Regions from separate parts of the Methylobacterium terrae genome, predicted to be linked through region 1. Evidence: predicted binding sites of a transcription regulator. Region 1 holds the regulator's gene; each other region holds the start of a gene.

Region 1 (2,197 bases):
CGAGCGCGACCACGTCCAGGTCGATACGGGGCTCGCCAAGTCCGCTGTCACGGTCGGCCACAACCTCAAGGCGGTGATGGCCGACCTCGAGAAGCGGATGCGGGCGGCGGCGGCCGACCTCGACTTCGAGGAGGCGGCGCGCCTGCGCGACGAGCTCAAGCGCCTCCAGGCGACCGAGCTCGCCATCGCCGACGACCCGATGGCCGAGCAGGCCGACGTCGAGCGCGAGGCCGGCCGCTTCGGCGCCAAGCGCAAGCGGCGCGGCCCCGAGCCGCTCGGCTACGGCCCCGGCGGCAAGGGCACCTCCGACGAGGGCACCCGCATCCGCGAGCCCGACCTCGACGAGATGGGCCCGGGCACCGACCGCGAGGTGCCGTTCTCCTACGCCGAGCGCCCGACCGGCCGCTCGACGCAGGGGTTTCCGGGCCAGCGGCCGAAATACAAGGGGCGCAAGGGGCGGGGCTGACGCCCCGTCCCGCCCGAATAGGCTCGATCTCTCCTCTCTGCCGGGGGCCGTTGCTGTGCTCTCGCGCGGATTTCGCCGACCCGCTTGCGGAACACTTGCGGAACGCTTACCATGTTCGCGATTTGTTTCCGGAGCGCGCCAGCGCGGGGATGAGAGTGTCACATGCTCACGCGTAAGCAGTTGGACCTGCTCCGCTTCATTCAGCAGAGAATGCGCGAGACGGGCGTGCCCCCGTCCTTCGACGAGATGAAGGACGCCCTCGACCTCAAGTCGAAATCGGGCATCCACCGCCTGATCACGGCGCTCGAGGAGCGCGGCTTCCTGCGCCGCCTGCCGAACCGGGCCCGGGCGATCGAGGTGATCCGCCTGCCCGACACGGTGACGGGGCCGGCGCAGGCCGCGCCGAGCGCCGAGGTGGTACGGTTCAACCCCAGCGTGGTCGAGGGCGGTCGCGCCCACGAGCCGAAGCGGCCCGCCGGCATCCCCGCGATGGCGACGGCATCGGACGAGAACGGCCAGTCGGTCAGCGTGCCGGTGATGGGCCGGATCGCCGCCGGTACGCCGATCTCGGCGATCCAGAGCCAGAGCCGCACGGTGGCGATGTCGCCGGACTTCCTCGCCAGCGGCGAGCACTACGCCCTGGAGGTGCGCGGCGACTCGATGATCGAGGCCGGCATCCTCGACGGCGACCTCGTGGTGATCCGCCGCCAGGAGACCGCCAATACCGGCGACATCATCGTGGCGCTGATCGACGACGAGGAGGCAACCCTCAAGCGCCTGCGCCGCCGCGGCTCGTCGATCGCGCTCGAAGCCGCCAACCCGGCCTACGAGACCCGCGTGCTCGGGCCCGACCGGGTGCGGATCCAGGGCCGGCTGGTGAGCCTGGTCCGGAAGTACTGAGGCGGGTCGAGAGGCGACGCCCGAACCCTCCCCCGCAGAGGGGAGGGTTCGGGCGGTGCGCCCTTCAATGCGCGCTGCCCGTCGCCACGAACTTGAACAGGAACACGCCTGCGATCACCCACACCACCGGCTTCACCTCCCGGAACCGCCCGGTGAGCAGCTTGATCACCGCGTAGGTGATGAAGCCGAAGGCGACGCCGTTGGCGATCGAGTAGGTGAAGGGCATCAGGAGCGCCGTGACGCAGGCCGGCAGCACCTCGGTCAGGTCGTCCCAGTCGAGGTCGACCAGCTCGTGCAGCATCAGGCAGGCGACGTAGAACAGGGCCGGGGCCGTGGCGTAGGCCGGGACCGAGCCGGCGAGCGGCGCGAAGAACAGGCAGGCGAGGAAGAGAACCGCCACCGTGGCGGCGGTGAGCCCGGTGCGGCCGCCCTCCTCGACGCCGGACGCGCTCTCGAGATACGCCGTGGTGCTCGAGGTGCCGAGCAGCGAGCCGACGAAGATCGACGAGGAATCGGCCATCAGGGCCTTGTCGAGGCGCTCCATCTTGCCTTGCGTGAGCAGCCCCGCCCGGTTGGCCACGCCCATCAGCGTGCCGGTGGCGTCGAACAACTCGACGAGGAAGAATACCAGGATCACGTTGAGGAGCCCGCCCGACAGGGCGCCGGTGATGTCGAGGGCGAACAGGGTCGGGGCGATCGAGGGCGGCAGCGAGGCGACGCCCTGGAAGTTGTTGTCGGCGACGACGAAGCTGAGGGCCGTGACGGTCAGGATGCCGGCCAGCAGCGCGCCGCGCACCTTGCGCACCGAGAGCACCGCGACGATCAGGAAGC
Region 2 (2,197 bases), 290 kb from region 1:
GCCTCGCTGGGGCCTGCGCCACCGGGCGGACCGCCCCCGACAGGCCGACCTCGCCGAAATAGACCGCGTCCGACGGGAGGGCCGCGCCCGAGAGCGAGGAGACGAGGGCCGCCGCCACCGCGAGGTCGGCGGCGGGCTCGCTGATGCGAAGCCCCCCGGCGACGTTGAGGTAGACGTCGTGGCCGCCTAAGCGGATGCCGCCATGGGCCTCCAGCACCGCCAGCACCATCGACAGGCGGTTGGGGTCCCAGCCGACGACCGCGCGCCGCGGCATGCCGAGCGCGGAGGGCGCCACGAGGGCCTGGATCTCGACGAGGAGGGGCCGCGTGCCCTCCATCCCGGCGAAGACCGCGGTGCCCGGCGCCGCGAGGTCGCGCCCGGCGAGGAACAGGGCCGAGGGGTTCGGCACCTCGGCCAAGCCTCCGTCGGTCATCTCGAACACCCCGATCTCGTCGGTGGGGCCGAAGCGGTTCTTCACCGCCCGCAGGATGCGGAAATGGTGGCCCTGGTCGCCCTCGAACGAGGCCACCGCGTCGACCATGTGCTCGACGACGCGGGGACCGGCGATCTGCCCGTCCTTGGTGACGTGGCCGACCAGGATCACGGCGGTGCCCGAGGTCTTGGCGAAGCGGATCAGGCTCTGGGCCGAGCCGCGCACCTGGGTCACCGTGCCGGGGGCCGATTCCACCGTCTCGGTCCACATCGTCTGGATCGAGTCGATGATCGCGAGCGCCGGCGGCTTGCCCTGGCTCAAGGTCGCGATGATGTCCTCGACGTTGGTCTCGGCGGCGAGTTCCACCGGAGCGCTCGCGAGCCCCAGCCGCTCGGCCCGCAGGCGCACCTGGCCCACCGCCTCCTCGCCCGAGATGTAGGCGACGCGCTCGCCCCTCTTTGCCAGGGCGGCGGAGGCCTGCATCAGCAGCGTCGACTTGCCGATGCCGGGATCGCCCCCGAGCAGGATCACCGAGCCGCGCACGAAGCCCCCACCCGTCACCCGGTCGAGCTCGGCGATGCCGGACGAGGTGCGGGGCGCCTCCTTGGCCTCGCCGGTCAGCCCCTCGAGGGGGAAGATCCGGCCCCGCGCCCGGCTCGGCCGGGTCGCGACCGGGCCGGAGACCGGGCTTGCCGCGCCGGTCTCCTCGACGATCGTGTTCCACCCGTTGCAAGCCTCGCAGCGCCCGCGCCAGCGGTTGTAGACCGCGCCGCAGGACTGGCAGGCGAAGGTCTGGTGGTTCTTCGCCATCGGCGGCGATTCTCCGAGATGGGGGGCCGCGCGCCGGCCTCCGTCAGGTGTTCCTGATATGTCCGCAGCGGCGGGCTGTTGCAACCGGGCCCGCCTCGCGCCCGGCCACGGTTCCGAAACGAACCCGCCGCGCTCGCGCCCCGATCGGCCGCGAAAGCTCGGCCGACCCGCGACGAGGGATGCGCACGACGATGGCCCGGGCCGGTGAACCTTACCACTACGACCGTACGCAGCGGGGCTTCCACTGGCTGATGGCGGCCCTGATCCTGGTGGCGCTCGGCATCGGGATCTACGCCGCCTGGCAGGTGCCCGGCACCTCGCCGCGGCGCGAGCTTCTCGACCTCCACAAGTCGATCGGCCTGACGGTGCTGCTGCTCCTGCCCTTGCGCCTCGTCTACCGGCTGATCGCCGGCGAGCCGGCCTACCGCGCCCCGCCGTCCCGGTCCGCGCACCTCGCCGCGAAGGCCGCGCATGCGAGCCTCTACGCCCTGATGCTGCTCCTGCCGGTCAGCGGCTACGTCTACTCGGCGGCGGGCGGCTACGGCCTGCCGTGGTTCGGTGTGCTCTCGTTCCCGCGCCTCGTGCCGGTCGACAAGGCCCTGTCGCTCGCCGGCTACGCCGCGCATTACTGGATCGCCTGGGGCGTCGGGATCGTGCTCGGCATCCACGTGCTGGCGGTCGCCTGGCACGCCTGGATCCGGCGCGACGAGGTGATGGGGCGGATGTGGCCGCGGCGGGCGGCTCGGGGGTGAGGCGGCGGGAGCCGTCCCGCCGTCACCCCGCGTCCCGGAGCCGCTCCCCCGCCTCGCCGTAGCCGAGCGCCGCCGCCGCGCGGTTGGCGATGCCCCGGCTCAGGGTCACCCATTCGAGGTCGTTGATCGCCTTCACCAGGCGCTCGCGCTCGGGGGTCTCCCCGTCGCCGGGCGCGGCCTCGGCGAGGTTCACGGCGGCGAT
Region 3 (2,197 bases), 2.1 Mb from region 1:
GTGAAGAACGACTTGGCGTAGGCGTTGAGATAGTTCCCGGCCGGCCCGAAGTGATTGTAGACGACGTCGAGGAAGACCATCAGGCCGAGGGAATGGGCCCTGTCGACGAGACGGCGCAGGTCGTCGGGCGTGCCGTAGGCGGAATCCGGCGCGTAGGGCAGCACGCCGTCATAGCCCCAGTTGCGGCTGCCCTTGAAGTCGGCGAGCGGCAGGAGCTCGATCGCGGTGACGCCCAGGTCGCGCAGGGCCTCGAGCTTGCCGGCGAGCGCCGCGTAGGTCCCCTCCGGCGTCGCGGTGCCGACGTGGCACTCGTAGATCACCGTCTCCTCGAAGGGGCGCCCGGCCCAGTCCCGGTCGGTCCAGGCGAAGGCCGCCGGGTCGATCACCTCGGAGAGCCCCGAAACGTCCTCCGGCTGGAAGCGCGAGGCGGGATCGGGCACGACGAGGTCGCCGTCGATCCGGTAGCCGTAGCGGGTGCCCGCCCGCACGCCCGGCACGGTCAGGCGGCGCCAGCCCTCGCCCCCATCGGGGAGGTCGTGTTCGGTCCCGTCGAGAACCAGGGCGACGCTCGTCGCGGTCGGAGCCCAGAGAGCGAAACGCACGCCCTCCGGTCCGATCTCCGCACCGAATGGCATGCTGTGGGCGCGCCGCATCGGGCCACCATCCTTCGAAAGCGAGACTGCAAAAGAGCGAGACTGAGCGGCGTGGGGGGCCGTTCAGGAAATTCGGCCGGGGTGGCCGGGTTCCGCACTGCGAAAAGAGCGTGGACCGCCGCGGGAGCTAAGGCGGCCGGCGCCCCCGGCAATGGCCGGACCGGAGGGTCGATGGGGATGGCGGGCCGCGATCACCCCGACACGGTGGGACGCGCGAGCGACGGCGCTCACGGCATCGCCGACGATTGACTGATGAGAGCCGTGAAAAGGGCTCAGAGCGCCCAGGCGAGCGTCGCCGCGAAAGCCACCACGACGGCGGCCCCGGTCGCGGTCGCGGCCACCCGTCCGAAGCCCGTCGCCACGGCCGCGACGCCGTCCTCGGCGAAGCCGAAGGCCTGGCCGGCGGCCTGCTCGGCGCGGGCAAGGGAGAGATGGCGGGCGTGGCGGTTGGCGGCTCTCATCGTCGGGACGCTCCTGCGGCGCGGGCCTCCCCCGTCGGGCGTCGGGAGCAGCCGTTCGGACAACGGGCGGTCACGGCCGAGGTTCCGGGAGGGGCTCCTGGGGATGCCTCGGGCCTCATCAAGCTTTAAGGGAGTTTGTTTACGTCTCGGTGACTCTGGTACGGGTTCTGCTGCGCGTCGGATTCGCAACCCCCGACGCGACCATGCCCGTTCGTCACACCCCGGCTCCGCCCGAAACCCCTTTTTGTTCCGCGTTTGTTCCGGTATAGGGAGAGGATGACCTCGAATGCTGCCAGAGCCCTTCCCCCACCGCGAGGCCGTCGCGTGAGCGAGGCCGCACGAGACCTGTTCGGACCGGGCGCCAAGCCGGTGGACCCGCTGAAGGCGGAGGCCGCCAAGGCCGAGGCCTCCAGGCGCCCGAAGCCCGTCGCCGTGCCCCCGCCCGCGGAGGCCGCCGAGGCCGGCTACGACGCCTCGGCGATCGAGGTGCTGGAGGGGCTGGAACCGGTGCGGCGCCGGCCCGGCATGTATATCGGCGGCACCGACGAGAAGGCGCTGCACCACCTCTTCGCCGAGGTGATCGACAACTCCATGGACGAGGCGGTGGCGGGACACGCCAGCTTCATCGAGGTGGAGCTGGAGGAGAGCGGCTGCCTCGTCGTGACCGATAACGGCCGCGGCATCCCGGTCGACCCGCACCCGAAGTTTCCCGGCAAGTCGGCGCTCGAGGTCATCATGACCACGCTGCATGCCGGCGGAAAGTTCGATTCGAAGGTCTACGAGACCTCGGGCGGCCTGCACGGCGTCGGCATCTCGGTGGTGAACGCCCTTTCGGACGTGCTCGAGGTCGAGGTCGCCCGCAACCAGACCCTCTACCGGCAGACCTTCTCCCGCGGCCACGCGCAAGGGCCGATCGAGACGGTCGGCCGGGTGCAGAACCGGCGCGGCACCAGGGTGCGCTTCCATCCGGACGCCGAGATCTTCGGCGAGCACAGGTTCGATCCGCGCCGCCTGTTCAAGATGGCCCGCTCGAAGGCGTACCTGTTCGGCGGGGTCGAGATCCGCTGGCGCTGTGCCCCTGCC
Region 4 (2,197 bases), 2.3 Mb from region 1:
CGAACGTTGCGCGAGAACCAGCCAGGCGGAAACGAACGCATACGAGGATCATCGTCATGTCCGTCATTCCCTTCGACCAGCGTGAAGGCCACATCTGGTTCGACGGCCGCATGGTGCCGTGGGCGGACGCGAAGATTCACGTACTCAGCCACGGCCTGCACTACGGCTCCAGCGTGTTCGAGGGCGAGCGCGCCTATGGCGGCGAGATCTTCAAGTGCACCGAGCACTCGCAGCGCCTGCGCCGCTCGGCCGAGCTCCTCGACTTCGAGGTCCCGTACTCGGTGGCCGAGATCGACGCCGCCAAGAAGCTGGTCCTGAAGGAGAGCGGCCTCTCGGACGCCTATCTCCGCCCGGTCGCCTGGCGCGGCTCGGAGATGATGGGCGTGTCGGCGCAACACAACACCATCCACCTCGCCATCGCGGCGTGGGAGTGGCCGAGCTACTTCGATCCGGCGACCAAGATGAAGGGCATCCGGCTCGACCTCGCCGATTACCGCCGGCCCGATCCCCGCACCGCGCCGTCCGCCTCGAAGGCGGCGGGCCTCTACATGATCTGCACGATCTCCAAGCACCGGGCCGAGAACAAGGGCTACGCCGACGCCCTGATGCTCGACTTCGAGGACAACGTCGCCGAGTGCACCGGCGCCAACGTGTTCTTCATCCAGAACGGGGTGATCCACACCCCGAAGGCCGACCGCTTCCTCAACGGCATCACCCGCCAGACCGTGATCGATCTGGCGAAGCGCCGGGGCTACGAGGTGGTCGAGCGGCGCATCCGTCCCGAGGAGATGGCGGGCTTCTCCGAGTGCTTCATCACCGGCTCGGCCGCGGAGGTCACCCCGGTCTCGGAGATCGCCCAGTACCGCTTCACCCCGGCCGCGATGACCAAGACCCTGATGGACGACTACTCCGCCGAGGTGCAGCCGCGGGCCAAGGCCGCCTGAGGGGCAAGGCCGCCTGAGGGGCAAGGCCGCCTGACTCCGGGCGGCCTGAGTCTCGGGATCGATCGCGTGAACCGAAGGCCCCGGGCGGGAGACCGCCCGGGGCCTTCGCGCATGAACTTCGTGGTTTGCGGGAACAAGCCGCGCCTGCGGCGCTCGAGCCGGGAACGCGGGCCGGGGCTTCGCCGTTGTCTGACCGGAACATTCGGAGAACATGGGGAGCCCTCATGACCACCAAGACCGCCGCCAAGAAGACCGCCGCCGAGACGCACGAGACCGAGAACCCGAAGCAGGACCCCAAGGACACCTCGAACCGGATCAAGGATCCGAAAGACTGGACCACCGGCTCCGAGCCGATGACCGGGGCGCAGGCCTCCTACCTCAAGACCCTGGCCGAGCAGGCCAAGGACGACGAGGCGTTCGACCCCGACCTCGACAAGGCCGAGGCCTCGCAGCGCATCGACGCCCTGCGCAAGGAAACCGGAAAGGACTGAGCGGCCGCGCTCCGCCTCGCCGAGGCACGACGGCAGGGCCGCCGCGCCGCGGCCCTGCTCTCGCCCGGCAGGGGCCCGGCTTGCCGGGAACCCCGGACTTGCCCGGAGCTCGACTTGCCCAGGGCCTAACTTGCCCAGGGCCTGACTTGCCGAGAACCCGGCTCTCCAAGAGCATCCTCAGGCGGGCGCGTTTCTCACACCGCATTAACGCCTGGTGAGGAAGTGGTGCCCTAATGTCCGGCGCGACGGAAGAAGGAAGCCGGACGTGCGTGGCAGATCGCGGGCGAGGGATGCGATCCGGCGCTTGCGGCGCGACCGATCCGGCGCGACCGCGATCGAGTACGCGCTGGTGGCCGGCCTGATCTTCCTCGCCCTGACGGTGGGGCTCAACACCTATGGCAATTCGGCCGGCAGCCTGTTCGGCAACATCAGCACCCGCATCCTCGCCGTGTTCGGCTAGAGGCGGCCGCCGTCACTCCGCCGCCAGGCCGGGAGCGTCCGGGCCGGGCTCGATCGGGCCGAGGCCGTCCAGGCCGAGATTGTCCAGACATTGCCGGATCTGCCCGGCCAGGATGTCGGCGAGCGGGTTCGGCTCGCCCGCGCGGTGACGCATCAGCCCGATGCGGCAGGCCGGCAGGCTGGCGAAGCCGTCCTGCGGCCCGAGCACCCGCATCCCGGGGCGCACCGCGCTCTCGGGCAGGACCGAGACGGCGAGACCGGCCAGCACCGCGGCCCCGACCGCGGTGGAGTTCCAGCTTACGA

Evidence for each region. Region 1 encodes LexA, which represses DNA repair genes until DNA is damaged. Its sites were predicted from a motif close to TGTTCNNNNTGTGTTCNG; they were not measured.
Region 2: a site for LexA is predicted at 1,292-1,309, ahead of radA (DNA repair protein RadA). Genes of this name have one in related genera too.
Region 3: a site for LexA is predicted at 1,360-1,377, ahead of parE (DNA topoisomerase IV subunit B). Genes of this name have one in related genera too.
Region 4: a site for LexA is predicted at 1,139-1,156, ahead of DK419_RS21255 (DUF3072 domain-containing protein). Genes of this name have one in related genera too.

What each region holds. Positions count from the first base shown of each region.
Region 1 is NZ_CP029553.1:2,264,555-2,266,751, forward strand. Features, by position in the region: gene uvrB (excinuclease ABC subunit UvrB) at 1-466, shown strand, start outside; gene lexA (transcriptional repressor LexA) at 629-1,366, shown strand; gene DK419_RS10165 (NCS2 family permease) at 1,431-2,197, opposite strand, start outside.
Region 2 is NZ_CP029553.1:1,973,579-1,975,775, reverse strand. Features, by position in the region: gene radA (DNA repair protein RadA) at 1-1,243, opposite strand, end outside; gene DK419_RS08880 (cytochrome b) at 1,423-1,995, shown strand; gene DK419_RS08875 (hypothetical protein) at 2,018-2,197, opposite strand, start outside.
Region 3 is NZ_CP029553.1:124,776-126,972, forward strand. Features, by position in the region: gene treZ (malto-oligosyltrehalose trehalohydrolase) at 1-653, opposite strand, end outside; gene DK419_RS00540 (hypothetical protein) at 926-1,114, opposite strand; gene parE (DNA topoisomerase IV subunit B) at 1,439-2,197, shown strand, end outside.
Region 4 is NZ_CP029553.1:4,578,996-4,581,192, forward strand. Features, by position in the region: gene DK419_RS21250 (branched-chain amino acid aminotransferase) at 57-944, shown strand; gene DK419_RS21255 (DUF3072 domain-containing protein) at 1,169-1,435, shown strand; gene DK419_RS21260 (Flp family type IVb pilin) at 1,740-1,895, shown strand; gene DK419_RS21265 (LysR substrate-binding domain-containing protein) at 1,908-2,197, opposite strand, start outside.